DNA from 3 places in the Paraburkholderia gardini genome. Region 1 is predicted to be linked to each of the others. Evidence: predicted binding sites of a transcription regulator. Region 1 holds the regulator's gene; each other region holds the start of a gene.
The links. Region 1 encodes LexA, which represses DNA repair genes until DNA is damaged. Its sites were predicted from a motif close to ACTGTATNNNNATACAGT; they were not measured.
Positions count from the first base shown of each region.

Region 2: imuA (translesion DNA synthesis-associated protein ImuA) is a predicted target of LexA. The motif match lies at 3,747-3,764, and genes of this name have one in related genera.
Region 3: recA (recombinase RecA) is a predicted target of LexA. The motif match lies at 3,116-3,133, and genes of this name have one in related genera.

Region 1 covers NZ_CAJQZB010000005.1:98,908-105,144, reverse strand. Annotated here, with positions in the region: gene nodI (nodulation factor ABC transporter ATP-binding protein NodI) at 1-758, opposite strand, end outside; gene LPA37_RS05870 (universal stress protein) at 943-1,407, shown strand; gene LPA37_RS05865 (DUF2939 domain-containing protein) at 1,440-2,096, opposite strand; gene LPA37_RS05860 (hypothetical protein) at 2,213-2,554, opposite strand; gene lexA (transcriptional repressor LexA) at 2,574-3,224, opposite strand; gene LPA37_RS05850 (sulfate ABC transporter substrate-binding protein) at 3,518-4,558, shown strand; gene cysT (sulfate ABC transporter permease subunit CysT) at 4,733-5,647, shown strand; gene cysW (sulfate ABC transporter permease subunit CysW) at 5,644-6,237, shown strand, end outside.
Region 2 covers NZ_CAJQZB010000016.1:101,145-107,381, forward strand. Annotated here, with positions in the region: gene LPA37_RS13575 (ABC transporter substrate-binding protein) at 1-11, opposite strand, end outside; gene metC (cystathionine beta-lyase) at 8-1,180, opposite strand; gene LPA37_RS13585 (LysR substrate-binding domain-containing protein) at 1,286-2,281, shown strand; gene LPA37_RS13590 (cation transporter) at 2,891-3,532, shown strand; gene imuA (translesion DNA synthesis-associated protein ImuA) at 3,867-4,562, shown strand; gene LPA37_RS13600 (Y-family DNA polymerase) at 4,492-5,955, shown strand; gene LPA37_RS13605 (error-prone DNA polymerase) at 5,961-6,237, shown strand, end outside.
Region 3 covers NZ_CAJQZB010000002.1:290,849-297,085, forward strand. Annotated here, with positions in the region: gene LPA37_RS03210 (MFS transporter) at 1-331, opposite strand, end outside; gene LPA37_RS03215 (sensor histidine kinase) at 560-2,116, opposite strand; gene LPA37_RS03220 (response regulator transcription factor) at 2,199-2,984, opposite strand; gene recA (recombinase RecA) at 3,213-4,286, shown strand; gene recX (recombination regulator RecX) at 4,294-5,049, shown strand; gene LPA37_RS03235 (DUF2889 domain-containing protein) at 5,183-5,884, shown strand; gene sucC (ADP-forming succinate--CoA ligase subunit beta) at 5,943-6,237, shown strand, end outside.

The DNA.
Region 1 (6,237 bases):
CCGATCTCCGATGCGATCAGCTCGCGCGGCGCGCCTTCCGCGATCTTGCGGCCTTCCTCGATGACGCACACGCGGTGACACAGCCGCTCGGCCTCTTCCATGAAGTGGGTGGTGAGCAGGATCGTCTTGCCGCGCGTGAGCAGCGAACGCAGCCGCTCCCAGATTAGATGTCGCGCCTGCGGGTCGAGACCAGTGGTGGGCTCGTCCATGATCAGCACGTCGGGATCGTTGACGAGCGCGCGGGCCAGCGTGAGACGTCGCTTCATGCCGCCCGAGAGTTCGCCGACGCGCGCGTCGGCCTTGCTTTCGAGCCGCGCGAATTCGAGCAGCGACGGCACGAGATCGCGCGTCTTTACCGCGCTCAGGCCGAAGTAGCGGCCGAACACCAGCAGATTCTCGCGGACGGTGAAATCGGGATCGAGATTGTCGAACTGCGGTACGACGCCCACGCGCATGCGCGCGTAACGCGCCCGCGACGGGATCGGCTCACCGCAAAGACGGATCGTGCCCGCATCGGGTGCGGCGATGCCGAGCAGCATGCGCAGGGTCGTCGTCTTGCCGGCGCCGTTCGGGCCGAGCAGGCCGAAACACTCACCGGCGCGCACGTGGAACGAGAGGCCGTCGACGACGGTCTTATCTCCATAATGCTTCTTCACGTCTTCGAATTCGATTGCAGCGGCTGACATGGGACGAGACCTGCTCCGTTCGTTTCGAGCCTGCGTTGAAAAACGCCCGCGACGCCTGCGAGGCGGGGGCAGGCTATTCTAAGGGCATCGCTGGCGATGCGCTGGGCGTCATGGCACAGCGCCGGGGCATCTTTTGCACTGCGGCAGGGCATCAAATGCGGTGGCGACGCACCTGGCGTTTTCCATCCCTTGCAACCTGAATTGCGGCGCACCATGATTGAAGTGAAGCCGCGATCGACGCGGATGGGAGATGACCATGGCGAGCTACCAAAAAATCCTGCTGTGCTACGACGGCTCGCGCGAAGGCCGCAAGGCGCTGCGTTGCGGCGCTGACCTTGCACTGGACCTGAAGGCCGAAACGCACCTGCTGTCGGTCGTCGACATGCGCTCGAGCATCGCGCAGAGCGCGGGTTTGCTCACCGATGTCGCCTGTGGCCGTTTCGAAGACACCGCCCGCGACATTCTCGAGGAAGGCGTGAACTGGCTCACCGAACGCGGCGTTCAGGCGCACGGGCATTTTGCGTTCGGGAATCCGATCGATGAAATCGCCAGTCTGGCGAACCAGTTGCAGGTCGACCTGGTCGTGGTCGGCCATCGATGCCGTACCGGCCTTTCGCGATGGTGGATGGGCGCGGGCAACACGCCGCTGCTGGATCGTGTCTCGTGCAGCATCCTGGTTGCGTGTTCTTCAGTGGCGGAGCAGCAACAGGCGGCTGCCTGAGGCTCCACCCGATCTCGGGGTAGAGACGCTGTTCAGCCGTTGAGATCGACGGCGGACAGCTTCCACGAAAAGAGTCCATCGCGGCGCAGGATCGCGGAATAGCGCGTATCGCCGACGCCGTGCTGATACGTGACGACGAACTCGTTGATTCCGCGATAGCCCGCGGTAGTTTGCGGCGGCTGGGGCGGCGTCTGCTGGACCACGGTTGAAGATGCGGGCGCCGTTGCCGTTCCAGCCGACGGTGCGTCCGTCTGACCACCCGTTGCGCCATTCGCCACCGGGCCAGCCGGCTCGGGCGGCCGTTCGCCGGGTTCGCCGCGCGGCGGCATGCCATTCAGCAATGCGGCGACGCCATCTGGTGTCGCGTACGCGTCCACCAGCGGACCAATCAATGCAACGCCGATCATTGCGCCGATCGCGGCAAGCGGATTGCCGTTGTGTTGCGCATCGAGCCGCCGTGCGAGCAGGCCGGTGACCTGCTGCTTCAGGCTGTCGCGCAGCGCCGGAAAGTCGACGTATTCATTGACCGTTTCGGCATCGCGTGCGTCGGCGGCACGCTTCAGGCGATCGAGCGCGACGTAAGGCGACGCATAACCATACCCAAGCGCAGCGATAACAGCGACAACAACGATCGTGATCACGAACGCGTGGAAGGGCCGTCGGTTTCGTGTGGGTATCAGAACACTCATAAGTTGCGGTCAACGTTAAATGTTATTTAACGTTGACCGCAACAAAGCGGAAACGATCCCTTGTGACGCGCCACACAGCGACACAGCCGCGGGAAACCGCTCTCGCGCGCCTTCAGTTATTCGAACAGCGCGCCTTGCATCGCCGCGCTTTCTTCGGCGATGCAGCGATCGATCATGCTGCATACGGCGTCGACCGTTCCCACCATGATGAGTCGTGACGGCCCGTGATACACGCGCACCGGGGCGCGGCGCCCCGGCTCCGCATTCAGCCCGGAATTCAGCGAGACACGCGCAAACGCCGGCATTGCGGAAGGCAGCGTGGGCGTTTCTGTCGTTGCGTCACGCTCGAACAGCGACGGCGCATGGAGAACGTCGAGCGCCCCGCACGGCACCAGGTTGCGCAGATGACGCAGACGTCCGAACTGACGGAAAGGGAGCAGGCGGGCAAGACGTTCCATGTAACTCTCCAGGCGAAGTTCAGAATTCAGTCGGGCGGATCAGCCCGACTGCAATGCCTTCGAGCGCGAATTCCCCGCTGCCGGCCTGAACAAAGATGTTGTCGTAATCGGGATTCTCGGCGATCAGTTCGATACCGTCCGGCCGGCGCTTCAGGCGCTTTACCGTCACGTCGTCGCCGATCCGGGCCACGATGATCTGCCCGTCTTTCGCTTCGCTCTTCTTCTGGACGGCGAGCAGGTCGCCGTCGAAGATGCCCGCGTCGCGCATCGACAGCCCGCGGACCTTCAGCAGGTAGTCTGGCTTGCTCGAAAAGAGCGCCGGGTCACATGCGTAATGCTGCGAGATATGTTCCTGCGCGAGGATCGGGCTACCTGCTGCAACCCGGCCGATCAGCGGCAGCGACAGCTGCATGATGCTCGAGTGGGGCAGCGTGAACTGATAAGGGCTGTCATCCGAACCCAACAGCAGACGGATGCCACGCGAGGCGCCCGCTGCAAGCTCGATCACGCCTTTGCGCGCCAGCGCGCGCAAATGTTCTTCCGCCGAGTTCGCCGAGCTGAAACCGAGTTCGGCTGCAATCTCCGCGCGGGTGGGCGGGAAGCCGGTGCGTTCGATCGCCCGGCGGATCAGATCGAAAACCTGCTGCTGTCGTGCGGTGAGTTTGGTCATGGCGCCACTGTATGGATGAACAGGTGACTGTATTTTTATACAGTAATCCGCACATTTCAAGCTTTACTTTAAGTTCGCCCGGACCGGCGCCGCTGGAACGGCGTTTTTTGACGCTATTGCACCCGGATTCGTGCCGCAACACCGCGCCGGGCGGTCGTTACCACTTTTAAGTATTAAAAAATGAAGAACAATTATTTTTAATGATGAAGGCCGTTCGATAGACTGCCTCTCAATCGATGCAAAGCAACGCACACACGCCGCAATAACGAAAGAACAGACCGGAGAATTCGTCAATGAACAGCAGCACGGGGCTGGCAGGCAGGACACGACAAATCGTTACGGCGCTCGCGCTGGGCGTCGCGGCAGCGGCCGGTTTCGCCGCTCAGGCGCACGCAGCGGATGCGACGACGTTGTTGAACGTCTCATACGACCCAACACGCGAGTTGTATCAGGACATCAACCAGGCGTTCGGCAAGGAATGGAAGGCGAAGACCGGCGAGCAGGTCACGTTCAAGCAGTCGCACGGCGGCTCGGGCGCCCAGGCGCGCTCGGTGCTCGACGGGTTGCAGGCCGACGTGGTGACGCTCGCGCTGGCTTACGACATCGACGCGCTGGCCGCCAAAGGGCTTATCGACAGGAACTGGCAGAAGCGTCTGCCGGACAATGCGTCGCCGTACACCTCGACGATCGTGTTTCTCGTGCGCAAGGGCAACCCGAAGCACATCAAGGATTGGGACGATCTTGTGAAGCCCGGCGTGTCGATCGTGACGCCGAACCCGAAGACATCGGGCGGCGCGCGCTGGAACTATCTGGCCGCGTGGGCCTATGCCGAACATCAGCCGGGCGGCAACGCCCAGAAGGCGAAGGAGTTCGTCAGCAAGCTCTACAAGAATGCAGGCGTGCTCGATTCCGGCGCACGCGGCGCGACGACGAGCTTCGTGCAGCGCGATATCGGCGACGTGCTGATTGCGTGGGAAAACGAGGCGTTCCTGTCGATCAAGGAATTCGGCGCGGACAAGTTCGAGATCGTCGTGCCTTCGGTGAGTATCCTGGCTGAACCGCCGGTCGCGGTGGTCGACAAGGTCGTCGATAGACATGGCACACGCAAGCTGGCCGAGGCGTATCTGAACTTCCTGTATAGCGAGGAAGGCCAGGAGATCGCCGCGAAGAATTTTTACCGGCCGCGTTCGGACAAGGTGCCGGCCGCGCTGACGGCGAAGTTTCCGAAGCTGAAGCTCTACACCGTCGACGACAGCTTTGGCGGCTGGGCCAACGCCCAGAAGACTCACTTCGCGGACGGCGGCGTCTTCGATTCGATCTATCAGCCGCAGTGAAGCCGTTCCCTCGCGATGTATGAGCATGAGGATCAGCAGTAAGGCCAGAAAGGCGTGCCCGTCGGGTGCGCCTTTCTGACTGGATGGGCCCCTGAGTTTCAATCCGGCTGAACCCGCCTTCACCTGTTTCGAGCGTGAATTGAAAGCGGTTTTAACCCCGAACGAGCATCCAGCATGACGACGTTGACCTTCCGCAAGCCGAGCGCGTTACCCGGCTTCGGCCTGACACTCGGTATCACGGTGGCGTATCTGAGCCTCGTGGTGTTGATTCCGCTTGCGGCGACCTTCCTGAAAACCGCGACGCTCGACTGGCCGCAGTTCGTGCGCGCCGTGACGTCGCCGCGCGTGCTCGCGTCGTACCGGCTGACATTCTTCGCCGCGCTGGGCGGCGCGCTGATCAATGCCGTATTCGGCTTTCTGGTGGCGTGGGTGCTGGTGCGCTATACGTTTCCGTTCAGACGTCTCGTCGATGCGGTCGTCGATCTGCCGTTCGCGCTGCCGACCTCCGTGGCCGGTATTTCGCTTGCCGCCGTGTATGCGGGCAACGGCTGGCTCGGACAGTTTCTCGTGCCGCTCGGCATCAAGGTCGCGTTCACGCCGGCGGGCGTGCTGGTCGCGCTGACGTTCATCGGTTTGCCGTTTGTCGTGCGTACTGTGCAGCCGGTGCTGGAGGAGTTCGAGCGCGAACAGGAAGAAGCCGCTGCCTGCCTCGGTGCGTCGCGCTGGCTGACGTTTCGCCGGGTCGTGCTGCCCGCCGTTTTTCCCGCGCTGCTGACAGGTTTCGCGCTGGCCTTCGCCCGTGCGCTCGGCGAGTACGGCTCGGTGATTTTCATCGCGGGCAACGTGCCGATGAAATCTGAAATCACCTCGCTTCTCATCATCACCAAGCTCGAACAGTACGACTATGCGGGCGCGACGGCGCTGGCGGTTGTCATGCTGGTCGTGTCGTTCCTGATGCTGCTGCTGATCAACACGCTGCAGTGGTATCTGCAACGGCGTACGAGCCGCGGGGCGTCAGGGCCGTCGTTGCCGCCGGGGTCGCACGCGAACAGTCCGGCAGACGCTGTCGTTTCCGGAGGTGCGCAATGAGCCGCGATTCCGTGACGACAGTCCCGGCTAACCCGCTCAAGGCCGAAGCAGTGCGCCGTCGCCCCGATCCGGTGACGGAAAGACGCGCCGTGCGCTGGCTGCTGATCGGCATTGCGCTGCTGTTTCTCGCGCTCTTTCTCGTCGTGCCGCTCGCGGCGGTGTTCTATCAGGCGTTCAGCAAGGGTGTCGGCTTCTATTTCGAAGCGCTTGCCGATCCGGATGCGCTGTCGGCCATCAAGCTCACCGTGATCACCGCGGCAATCGCCGTGCCGCTCAATCTCGTGTTCGGGCTTGCCGCATCGTGGTGTATCGCGAAGTTCGAATTCCGCGGCAAGGCGCTCCTCACGACGCTGATCGACTTGCCGTTCTCCGTGTCGCCGGTGATCTCGGGTCTGGTCTACGTGCTGATGTTCGGCGCGCAGGGCTGGTTCGGGCCGTGGCTCCAGGATCACAACGTGCAGATCATCTTCGCCGTGCCGGGCATCGTGCTCGCGACGATCTTCGTTACGTTCCCGTTCGTCGCGCGCGAGCTGATTCCGCTGATGCAGGCGCAGGGCAACGACGAAGAAGAAGCCGCCCATGTGCTCGGC
Region 2 (6,237 bases), on a different contig from region 1:
TCGGTGGTCATGCGCCGGCTCCGTCTGCCACGCGCCCGAACGCATCGAGCGCCGCCTGCAAGTCCTGCAACAGCAACCCGGGAGCTTCCAGTCCGATCGAAAGCCTGATGATGGGCTGATCGGTTAGCGGGAACGGTCGGTCCGCCTGCAACGGCGCCGGGTAGTAGGCCGCGAGACTGTGCACACCGCCCCAGCTTGCACCGATGGAAAAGTGCTGCAATGCGTCAAAAAAGGCGGTGAAAGCTGGCTCCGGTGCGGGCTTGAGAATCAGCGAAAAGAGACAGCCATTGCCGTTGAAGTCCCGCTTCCACAAGTCGTGGCCTGTGTCCGACGCCAGCGCGGGAAACAATACCTTGTCGACCACCGGCTGCCGCTCCAGGGCTTCGGCGATCTCCAGCGCGGTGCGACTCTGCGCGGCAAACCGCACCTGTAACGTCTCAAGTCCGCGCAGTACGAGGAAACAGTCGTCAGGGCTCGTCTGCTGCCCGAGAATGCTTTGCGTTTCACGCAGCGTCGCGTAATAGCCCGTGTCGTTCATGCTGATCGAACCCAGCAACAAATCGGAGTGGCCTCCGAACAGCTTGGTAGCCGCCTCGACACTGAAGTCGACGCCGTGATCGAGCGGCCGGAAAGCGAGCGGGCTGGCCCAGGTGTTGTCCATCATCGTCATCACACCATGACGCTTCGCCACTGCCACGATTGCCGGAATGTCCGGCATTTCCATCGTGACCGTGCCGGGCGACTCCATGCAGATCAACTTCGTGTTCGGCTTGAGATACTTTTCGATGTCGGCGCCGATCGCCGGCGGATAGAGTTCCACGTCGACGTTGAATCGGGCCAGCCAGTTCTGTGCGAACGTCTTCAGCGCACCGTAACAGGCGGCTGAGACGAGCAGATGGTCGCCGCCTCGAACGAAGCCCATCACCGTCGTCATCAACGCGGACTGGCCCGACGGCGTGACCACGCAGTGGGCCCCACCCTCGAGTGCCGCGATCCGGCGCTCCAGTTCACGCGCGGTGGGCGTGCCGGTAATCCCGTAACTGAAACCGTCCGGCTGCCGCTCCTTGCGGCGCGCGAAGTCGGCCAGCGAATCGAACACGACGGTCGAGGCGCGCATGACTGCGGGCGAGAGGCTGCGAAACGGCTGATGAGCGGGCGGGTTCTGGTCGATGTCTTTCATAGCTGTCTTGAAGTGCCTTGGGAAGCGAAATTGATGAAATGAAGTTTACTTACCTGCGGGTTTGACTCAACATCAGAAATAATTAGGTCGATAAGCAGGGGTTATATGGGGATACGCGATATCGAAGTGTTCCGTGCGGTCATGACGGCCGGCAGCACGAGTAAGGCAGCGGGTCTGCTAGAGATTTCGCAGCCAGCCGTCAGTCAGGCGATCCGGCGCCTGGAAACAATGGCGGACTTCAAGCTGTTCGAGCGTGTGCGCAGCCGCCTCGTGCCAACCCAGGAAGCCATCGCGTTGATGCGCGACGTCGACCGGTATTTCCTTGGGTTTGAAGTCATCGAGCACCGCATCCGCAGTCTTCGCTCGTATGGTTTGGGACGGCTGGCGATTGCCTCGCTACCCGCATTGGGCACGGGATTTTTGCCGCGAGTCATTGCAGCATTCGACGCCGCCGCGCGCGACGTGCAGATCTCGCTACAGGTAATGAGCTCGCGCGAGGTTCACGAGAAAGTCTCGGCAGGGCAGGTGGATTTCGGTCTGATGTCAGACGAGATGTCCATGGCCGGTCTCGAGCATTCCGCGTTCGTCAGAATGCCCGGCGTGGCGGTGATGAGCGCGCGACACCCGCTCGCGGGGCGATCGTCCATCAAGGCGGCAGAGTTGGTAGATACGCCGTTTATCGCACTCAATCCCGAAGACAGCACGCGCTTGCGGCTGGAAACTCAACTGACCAGCTTGGGCATTGCGCTAAAACCGCTGGTCGAGACGCCCTACTCCCATACGGTCTGCGAACTCGCGCTCGCTGGGGTAGGAATCGGTCTCGCACATCCGATCGTTGCACTGGATTTTGTTGAACGTGGTCTGGTCGTCAAACCGATCGACATCGAAGCGGTCTTCACCGGCGTGCTCGTGTTCAGGCCCGGCACGCCGCTGGCCGAGAACGCCAGGCAGTTTCTACGTCAGATGCGGATGCAACTCGGGCTTGACCAGAAAGCGTTGGAGGTGGCGATGGCTGCTCCTGATCTGACGGGACAGAAGCCCCCCGCTTCGAACCAGACACGTCGCAAGAGCGTGTCGCGCGGTAGCGCGGCGAAGAAATAGGACGACGACGAACCGTCATGCGGCGAGCAAAAACGGCTCGGCAGGAACACAAGAAATTAAACAATGGACACTGTTCAGTCGCCAGCAAAAGCTATCTGGTCAATAAACTGTTGCTATATTCCAGCCCGCCGGTCACATGCAGTACCTCGTTATTATCGGGTCAATCCGGCGCGTGCCCAAGAGATCGCCCCCAGTGCGCACAGCACAGCACCGAATGAAGGTCAGACGGGCTATCCGCCCCTTTATCCCGCGATTTCTTCGCTCGCCGCAGCGTCGCTCCAATCTGACCGGCGATCTCCCGGATAGAGGGCGATTCAGGCGGAGCACTTGCCGAAGAGGTCGTTGCGTTATTGATTCCGGCCGCCGATAAATTTCGGATGCCTACGTTTGTTTAATTATGTTGGGGTACTCTCAAGAGACGGACTTTTTCGTACGCCGGAGCCGAAACTATCAGGTTGAAGCCCAAGAGTTGAGCCGCCACGTGTCAGACAATTTCAAGTCAAACTTCACCTTGAAGCAGTTTCGTTCCAAACCTGACGGCCGGCTGAGTTATCGACTGTCTCGGCAGTTTGATTCGTGATGCCACTCCACCCATTGAAAGATTCCACGATGAACAATCCCGATACCGCGAATGTTTGCGCTGCAAGCAACCAGTCTCGCGCGGGCTTGCTGCGGTGCGGCCTTAACCTCGAATACGTCACCCTTGGCTGGAATGTCGTAGGTGTGGTCGTAGTCGCCGTTGCCGCGCTACAAGCCGGCTCTGTGGCGTTGGCGGGATTCGGTCTCGATTCACTGATCGAAATCTTTGCGTCTGTGGTCGTCGTCTGGCACCTCACCGAGAGCAAGCGACATAACGAAAAGCTTGCCCTGCGCCTGATCGGTGTAGCCTTTCTCGCGCTGGCAGCCTATGTCATCGTTCAAACCGTATACATCCTTATCGCAGGTGGTCGCCCAGCTCCGTCTGTTCTCGGCATCGTGTGGCTTGCCGTGACAGTGCTTGCGATGCTGCTCCTGGCCTGGGGTAAGAAAGTCACGGGACGACAACTCGACAATCCGGTCTTGACCGCCGAATCGCGCGTGACCGTAATTGACGCCTACCTGGCAGGTGCCGTGCTCGTCGGCGTGGCCTTGAATGCCCTTCTAGGATGGTGGTGGGCTGACCCGCTCTCTGGACTGGTCATTGTCTACTACGCAATAACGGAGGGGATGGCCCATTGGCGCGAAGGCAGCAATGTCACCGGGCAGCAATGACTCGATTGTCCAGGCATCGCGTTGATCGGGTACCGCCGAGCTCGCCGCACATGACGACGAGCTACCGGTTGGGGGACGGCGTCCCATAGAAGCAAGAGGGCTTTCCAGCCAGGCCAGTCAATTTTTGACCTTCGACCCTGGCTAACTGCGCGGTAGTCCAACAAATTCCGTTTCCCGCAATACCGCAGCGGCTTTGGAATTTTGCGCTAGAATCACTGTATATCCATACAGTATTCAGCCAGCCGTTGCCATGACCCGCCCCGCCACCGTTACCGCGCAGATATGCCCGCCAGACGAGCGGACACGTTCTATCGATGCTCTGGTCGATGCGACTATGTATCCGGGCGTGGGGGGAATAATGCTCTGGCGCGGCTCCCAGCTTGCTGCGGGCGGAACGCGGGTGATTCCGTGCGGAAACGATGCGATGGCCTCCGAGTTGCCTGGTGGCGGTTGGCCAGTCGGGGCGCTCACAGACTTGCTGGTACAACAAGCCGGATGCGGTGAGTTGAGGCTGATGAGACCAGCTCTGGCCCTAAGTGACGCACGCCCGGTCATTTTGATCCAGCCGCCCCATCGTCTGCAGTTGAGCGCATTCGGGTGGTGGGGGATGACGGGGAAAAATCTCACTGTGTTACGTGCGACATCGACGGCCGATGCCCTCTGGTCTGCCGAGCAGGTGCTGCGAGCGGGAACGTGCGCGGTACTTGTCTTTTGGCAAAGTCACGCGAGGCCAGAGGCGTTGCGCCGGCTGCATTTAGCCGCTCAGACCGCGGAGACCCTCTTTGTAATGGTACGGCCGCTTGCGGCGGCGGCAGACTCTTCGCCTGCACCGCTAAGGCTGGCCCTGCGGTCAGCACGAGGTGGCGTCAACGTGGAATTCGTGAAGCGTCGCGGACCGAGGCGCGATGAACCCCTGTTCGTGCCGCTTACTCCTTCGCCTATCCTGAACCAGAACCGACATGCAATTGTGGATCGGAGTCCACCTCCCGTCGCTGTGCCTCGAAGTATTCCGGCCGATGTGGTCCTCTGAACCCGGCGCGGCGTTCGCCGTTGTCGAGCGGGAGCGGGTCGTCGCGTTCGATGGCGCCGCGCGCGCGGCCGGTGTACGTGCCGGCATGCGGCGCTCCGGCGTTCTGACGCTTGTGCCCGATGCTGAGGTTCGTGAACGCGACGTCGATCGGGAGCGGGACACGTTGAGTGCGCTGGCCACGAGCTTGATGCAGTTTTCACCCCAGATCACGCTCGCCGAAGAAAACTCTGTCCTCGTCGACGTGTCGGCGAGCCTCCGTCTTTTCGGGGGCATTCGCCCTTTGCTGCGTGCCATGAGGGGCGTCGCCAATGCAATAGGTGTGACTGCATCGTTCGCCGCAGCTCCAACGGGAGAAGGTGCCTGGCTGCTTGCCCGGCGCGGTGGTTGGGCGCTCTCTCACCGATCACTCCTGGGAAGACTGTCGCGACTGCCGGTCGTGCTACTGCCGCCCGCACGAAAATATGCAGAATGGTTCGCGGGCGTGGGCTGTCAGACGATCGGTGAGCTGATGCGGCTACCGCGCGCGGGACTAAAAAAGCGCTGCGGAATCGCGTTGCTTGACATGATTGACCGTGCAACGGGCGCTGCGCCCGAGGTATACGACTGGCTTGAGTTGCCGCCGGCGTTCTCCGCGCGGCTGGAGATGCCGGACCGCATCGGACATGCCGAGTCCTGTCTTTTTGCTGCGCGTCGGCTCATCGTCCAGATGACCGGCTGGCTCGTGAACCAGCAACTCGCCCTTGCGCGGTTCGAAATCCAGCTTGAGCACGAGCGCGGCCGCGCGGCAATTGAACCTACAACGATCGATATCGCGCTGGCCGAACCGACGTGGCACGAAGAGCATCTTGTGCGGCTGCTGCGTGAGCGCCTTTCGCGCGTCGAACTGGCCGCCGCAGTCATCGCCATCCGGATCGACGCGCGCGACGTGCAGCCGGCCGTTCCTGCATCCCGCTCGCTGTTCCCCGAACCAGGTGGGTCGCCCGCAGACCATGCCCGCCTGATGGAGTTGCTTGTCGCGCGGCTGGGTTCAGAAAACGTTCTGCGTCCGGCGCCTGCGGATGATCACCGACCTGAAGCAGCCGCCCGCTGGGTGCCGCTCACCGACGCGGCACGGTGGGCACCGCCGCCCGGCGACACACCGCGGCCGCTGTGGCTGCTGGAGGAGCCCGTCAAGCTGCTGGTGCGGGCACACCGGCCTTTCTATGCCACGCCATTACGCATGATGTCGCCAGGCGAGCGTCTCGAGGCGGGCTGGTTCGGGGGCGAACTCGTCACGCGCGACTACTTCGTTGCCGAATCGGACGACTTCGTCTGTTACTGGATCTATCGTGAACGGGTCGGCAGCCGCGACGATCAGGAAGCGCGCTGGTATCTGCATGGACTTTTCGGCTAACGACCATGGATACCGCTTCACCAGGCCTGCCCGGCTACGCCGAGCTGCAGTGCTGCTCCAACTTCTCATTCCTGCGGGGCGCGTCGCATGCGGAGGAGCTTTCGGCGCGTGCGGCTCAGCTGGGCTATGACGCCATCGCCGTCACCGACGAGTGCTCGTTCGCAGGCGTCGTGCGAGCCCACGTTGCAGCGAAGGAAGCGGGGATCAAACTGCTCGTCGGTACTCATTTTCATCTGACCAACGCCGATGGTACGCGTGCCGTCAGCCTGATCGCAATTGCGC
Region 3 (6,237 bases), on a different contig from region 1:
GCAGGAAGCCGACAACGAACGTCGACAGGCCCATGATCACGATCGTGATGAGGAACGTGTGCTTGCGGCCCACCATGTCGCCGAGCCGGCCGAACACGATCGCGCCGAACGGACGCACCGCGAAGCCCGCCGCGAAACCGAGCAGCGTGAAGATGAACCCCGCGGTCGGGTTGACGCCGGAAAAGAAGCTCTTGCTGATGTAAGCCGCCAGCGAGCCGGCCAGATAGAAGTCGTACCATTCGAAAACGGTGCCGAGCGATGAAGCGAAGATCACCCGCTTCTCATCGCTTGTCATCGGCGCGTGCGAGATTTGCCCGCCAACGGTTGCCATATGTCGTCTCCAATATTGATATAAGCATGCGGACCCGCCGGCAAGGCGAGCCCGTGAGCCGATTATTGGAGCCAAAACTTACTGCCTACTGACGCTTGTCCCGTAAATAAGAGCGCTGCGCCTGAAGCTCAATGTCCGTCTACATTATCCAATATGGTGTCAAGATCGTTCAATGTGGTGGCAATTGCGCGAATTGGTGGGGTGCGGTGCTTGCCGGAAAGCCGTCAGTTAGGGTAAGTCCCGGGCGCGTTCCAGCAATCTCAGGCTGACACGCACGAGCGTCCCCGCGAGCCTTGGCGCGGTTTGATAGACGTTGTCCCCGATCGTCAGGGTGCCGCCGTGCATCGTCGCGATCTCGCGGACGATGGCGAGGCCGAGGCCGCTGCCATCTCCCTCGCGACCGAGAATCCGGTAGAAGCGCTCGATCACCCGGTCGCGCTCGGTGGCCGGAATGCCGATGCCGGTATCTTCCACTTCGAGGTGCACGAGTCCCACGGCGGGTTCGGGTTTGACGCGCACGGTGACGCGCCCGCCTTCGGGCGTGTAGCGGATCGCGTTGTCGATCAGGTTCGACAGCATTTCGCGCAACATCACGAGATTGCCGTCCACCTCGATGCGCCCGCCGTCGGGTGCGTCGATATCGTCGGGGCCTTCGTAGCCGAGGTCCATCTGCCGGGCGAGGGCGGCCTGAACCCAGTCGCGCACGGCGTTGCGGGCCACTTCCGTGATTTCGACCGGGGTGAAGATCTGCCCGGACATCCGGTTTTCCGCCCGCGCGAGCGCCAGCAACTGCGTGACGAGCCGCGCGGCGTGCTCCGAGCTGGTCGCGATCTGTTCGAGCGAACGATGCACTTCCGCCGGCGCATCCTGCCGCAGCGCCAGTTCCGCCTGCGTGCGCAGACCGGCGAGCGGCGTCTTCATCTGATGCGCGGCGTCGGCGATAAAGCGCTTTTGCAGCTCCATGTTCTGTTCGAGGCGGGTCAGGAGGTCGTTGAACGACGTCACGAGCGGCTCGATTTCCGGCGGCGCGCGTCGGGCTTCGAGCGGCGACAGGTCGTCTGGACGACGCGCGCGGATGTTCGACTGCAGCGCGTGCAGCGGCGCGAGCCCGCGCGAGAGCCCGAACCACACCAGCAGGATCGCGAGCGGCAGGATCACGAACTGCGGCAGGATCACGCCTTTGATGATGTCGTTGGCAAGCTGGCTACGCTTGTCGAGCGTTTCGGCCACCTGCAGCAACACCGGCTGGGCACCGGGCATCTGCGGAAACTCGACGGTCGTGTACGCGACGCGGATGTCGTTGCCGCGCAGCACGTCGTCGCGAAACGCGACGATGCCCGGTTGCGGCCGGTCTTCCTCGTGCGGCAGCGGCATGTCGCGGTCGCCGCCGACCAGTTCGCCGCGCGTGCCAAGCACCTGGTAGAACACGCTGTCGATGTTGTCCGTGCGCAGGAAATCGCGGGTCGAATCGGGCAGCGACAGTTCCGCGACGCCGTTCACCGGATGAATCTGCCGCGCGAGCACGTAGGCATCGGTTTCGAGCGCACGGTCGAACGGGCCGTTCGCGATGGATTTGGCGACGAGATAGGTGACCGCCAGACTCATCGGCCACAGCAGCAGCAGCGGCGCGAGCATCCAGTCGAGAATTTCGCCGAAGAGCGAGCGCGGACGGGCTGCGGCAGCGGCCTCGCTTTCGTCGGGCGGGGCGAAGGGGTTGGCGTAGCGGGCGTCGCGGGCTTCGTCGTCGAGAGCCGTGGCGGATGCGCCTGGCGAACCCGGCGACATGCTTTGTCCGGTTTGCGCCCGTGGCGCCGGCACTTCGGCGTGATGCGCGGCGGCGTGCTCGTGGCGAGCGGGCATGCGGGCCTTACTTGAAGTAGTGGCTCGCGGGCATCGCGCCCGGAGCGGGCGCGGCGGTTGCGGCGGCTGTTGCTGAAGGTGTCGCCGGTGTGGCAGCGGCTTCGCCGGCTGCCGGCGCCAGTGCCGGTGCGGCCTTTTCGAGGCAGTAGCCGAGTCCGCGTACGGTGATGATGCGCACGCCGCTCGGCTCGATCTTCTTGCGCAGCCGGTGAACGTAGACCTCGATGGCGTTATTGCTGACTTCCTCGCCCCATTCGCACAGGTGATCGACGAGCTGTTCCTTCGACACCAGCCGGCCGATCCGCTGCAGCAGCACTTCCAGCAGGCCGAGTTCGCGCGCCGACAGGTCCACGACCTGCTCGTTCACGTACGCGATCCGCCCAACCTGGTCGAACGACAGCGAACCATGTTTCACGACGGTCGGTCCGCCGCCCGCGCCGCGGCGCGTGAGCGCCCGCACACGCGCTTCGAGCTCGTTCAGGGCGAAAGGCTTGGCCATATAGTCGTCGGCGCCGAGATCGAGGCCCTTCACACGTTCGTCGACGCTGTCCGCGGCCGTGAGAATCAGCACCGGCATGTTCGAACTGCGCGCCCGCAGGCGCCGCAGCACCTCGAGCCCGGACAGGCGCGGCAGGCCGAGATCGAGGATCAGCAGGTCGAATGTCTGCATCGAAAGCGCGGTATCGGCCTCGACGCCGTTCTTCACGTGATCGACGGCATAGGCCGACTGGCGGAGTGATCGGACGAGACCGTCCGCGAGTATGCTGTCGTCTTCGGCAATGAGAATTCGCATGAGGCGTTGAGGCTCTGGCATTGCCCGCGTCGTGGTGTCGCCCGGCGCGCGGCGGTCTCCGAAACAATCGTGGTGGTTGGGCTGGCGTTGCGCACGCATCGAAATGAATGCGAAACGCGCTTGCCAAAACCACTGTTTTTTTATACAGTGTCTGCGTTTAGAGCGCCGTCCGCAAAAACGGACCGCAACCCTGCGTCAGACGCCGTTCATCATAGCAAAGGACGATTCATGGAAGAAAGCAAGAAAGGCCCGGCTGGACTGACTGCTGAAAAGAGCAAGGCACTGGCAGCCGCGCTCGCGCAGATTGAAAAGCAGTTCGGCAAGGGGTCGGTCATGCGGCTCGGCGCAGGCGAGGTTGCCGAAGACATCCAGGTGGTCTCCACCGGATCGCTCGGCCTCGACATTGCATTGGGCGTCGGTGGTCTGCCGCGTGGTCGCGTCGTCGAAATCTACGGTCCGGAATCGTCGGGTAAAACCACCCTGACGTTGCAGGTCGTAGCCGAAATGCAGAAACTGGGCGGCACGGCAGCGTTTATCGACGCGGAACACGCGCTTGATATTCAATACGCAGCCAAGCTCGGCGTGAACGTGAACGATCTGCTGGTTTCGCAGCCGGATACCGGCGAACAGGCACTCGAAATCGCGGACGCACTGGTGCGCTCGGGTTCGATCGACATGATCGTGATCGACTCGGTCGCGGCACTCGTGCCGAAGGCTGAAATCGAAGGTGAAATGGGCGACTCGCTGCCGGGTCTGCAGGCGCGTCTGATGTCCCAGGCGCTGCGCAAGCTCACCGGTACGATCAAGCGTACGAACTGTCTCGTGATCTTCATCAACCAGATCCGGATGAAGATCGGCGTGATGTTCGGCAACCCGGAAACCACAACGGGCGGCAACGCACTCAAGTTCTACGCGTCGGTGCGTCTCGACATCCGCCGTATCGGCTCGATCAAGAAGAACGACGAGGTGATCGGTAACGAAACGCGCGTGAAGGTCGTCAAGAACAAGGTGGCGCCGCCGTTCCGCGAAGCGATCTTCGACATTCTTTATGGCGAAGGCATTTCGCGTCAGGGCGAAGTTATCGATCTCGGCGTGCAGGCAAAGATCGTCGACAAGGCCGGCGCCTGGTACAGCTACAACGGCGAGCGCATTGGCCAGGGTAAGGACAACGCGCGCGAATTCCTGCGTGAGAATGCGGACATCGCGCGCGAAATTGAAAACCGCATCCGCGAATCGCTTGGTGTGAACACGATGGCAGACATCGCCGTGGTCAGCGCCGAAATCGCGGGCGAAGAAGAGTAATCGTCGCGTGATACGCAAGGGCCGGTCTGCACCGCAGTTTGATTCGCAGCCTGAACCACGGTCTGCTCGACGTGCAGGGCAAGATGCGGACGGCCCGCAGGAAGACGACTCGTTCGAGTCGTTTGATGCACATGATCGCGCGGCAGGGCGTCGTTCGTCGGCTTCAAATTCCGCCGGTGCCTTCGCTTCAGATTTCACCTCCGAAAGCGACCCGGCACCCGCGGAGCCCACTTACTCGCGCTCGCGTCGCGCGCCGGGTGACCCGCCGCCTGCCGGCAAAGACCGCTCCGCCAACGCCAAACGTCCCGTGCGCTCGCTGAAAGGGCGTGCTCTCGGCTATCTGTCGCGTCGCGAATACAGCCGCGCTGAACTTGCCCGCAAGCTCGCTCCGTTCGTCGAAGAAAACGACAGCGTCGACGCGCTGCTCGACATACTGGAAACCGAAGGCTGGCTCTCCGATTCGCGCTTCGCCGAAAGCCTGGTCCACCGCCGTTCATCGCGTATGGGCGCAAGCCGCATCGTCAATGAACTGAAGCAGCACGCGGTCGGCCAGACGTTGATCGAAGAGGCGAGTGCGCAGTTGCGCGAAACCGAACTTGCCCGCGCGCAAGGTGTCTGGCGCAAGAAATTCGGCCATGTTCCTGAAACGCCCGCCGAGCGCGCGAAACAGGCGCGTTTTCTGGCTGCACGCGGATTTTCGGGCGCAACGATCGGCAAGATCCTGAAAGGGATGGACGAAGACTGGGCCGAAGGCGGCGAATAGCCCGCTAATCGTATTTCAGGTCGCGACGCGTTGGCCCGGGCGAGGTTGCCGCAGGGTAGCCGTACACGAATAATGTCAAATACCCAGTATGCTAAAATTCGCTGGTTTCCCAATCCGGCCTTAACTCTCTCGCATGCCGCTTTCCCCGCCAGTTTCCCGTCGGTTGCGCCATCGCCGCGCAATATGTGCGGAAGCCTATGAGCGCGAGGACGGGCTGTGGGACATCGAGGCATGCCTCACCGACGAAAAGCCACGCGATGTGGTGCTTGCGTCGGGCGTCCGGCCCAACGGTCTGCCGATCCATGAACTCTGGCTCCGCATTACGATCGATCGCAAGCTCAACGTCGTCGACGCCGAAGCGTCGTCCGACTGGGTGCCCTATCCGGGCATCTGCCAGACCGCCACTCCCGCCTATCGGGCCCTCATCGGGCTCAATCTGTTCAACAACTTCCGTCGCGATGCCAACCGTTTACTGGGTGGCACCGCCGGCTGCACGCATCTCACCGAGTTGTGCGCGGTCATGCCCACGGCCGCCATCCAGGCGTTCGCGGGCGATGTCTGGAACACGAACAGCGGCGCGCCCGGCGAGAAAGCAGCAGACGCAGATCCGGCCCGCGGCGCCAGCGAGCCTGTATCCGCGGATGAACAGGCCGGCAGGCCGGCAACGGAATCAACCGACAAACCGCCTTTCCAGCTCGGTCGCTGCCACGCGCTGCGATTCGACGGTGAAGCGGTGCAGCAGTTTTATCCGCGCTGGTACGGCCGCGCGCCGCGAGCAGAGGAGCGCGCGGAAGGTGCATCCGACGGACAAGCCGCGCGAGCGGCGCGTCGTTGAACAGCGATAAAAGCGGAAACGAAGTTCAATCCAACTCTCAGACTGAAGGGAATCACGCATGAAGATTCACGAGTACCAGGGTAAGGAAATCCTGCGGAAATTCGGCGTCGCGGTACCGCGCGGCAAGCCGGTCTTCTCGGTGGATGATGCGGTCAAGGCCGCGGAAGAGCTCGGCGGCCCGGTTTGGGTCGTGAAGGCTCAGATCCACGCGGGTGGCCGTGGCAAGGGCGGCGGCGTGAAGGTCGCCAAAACGCTGGAACAGGTTCGCGAATACTCGAACCAGATCCTCGGCATGCAGCTCGTCACGCACCAGACCGGCCCGGAAGGCCAGAAGGTGAATCGTCTGCTGATCG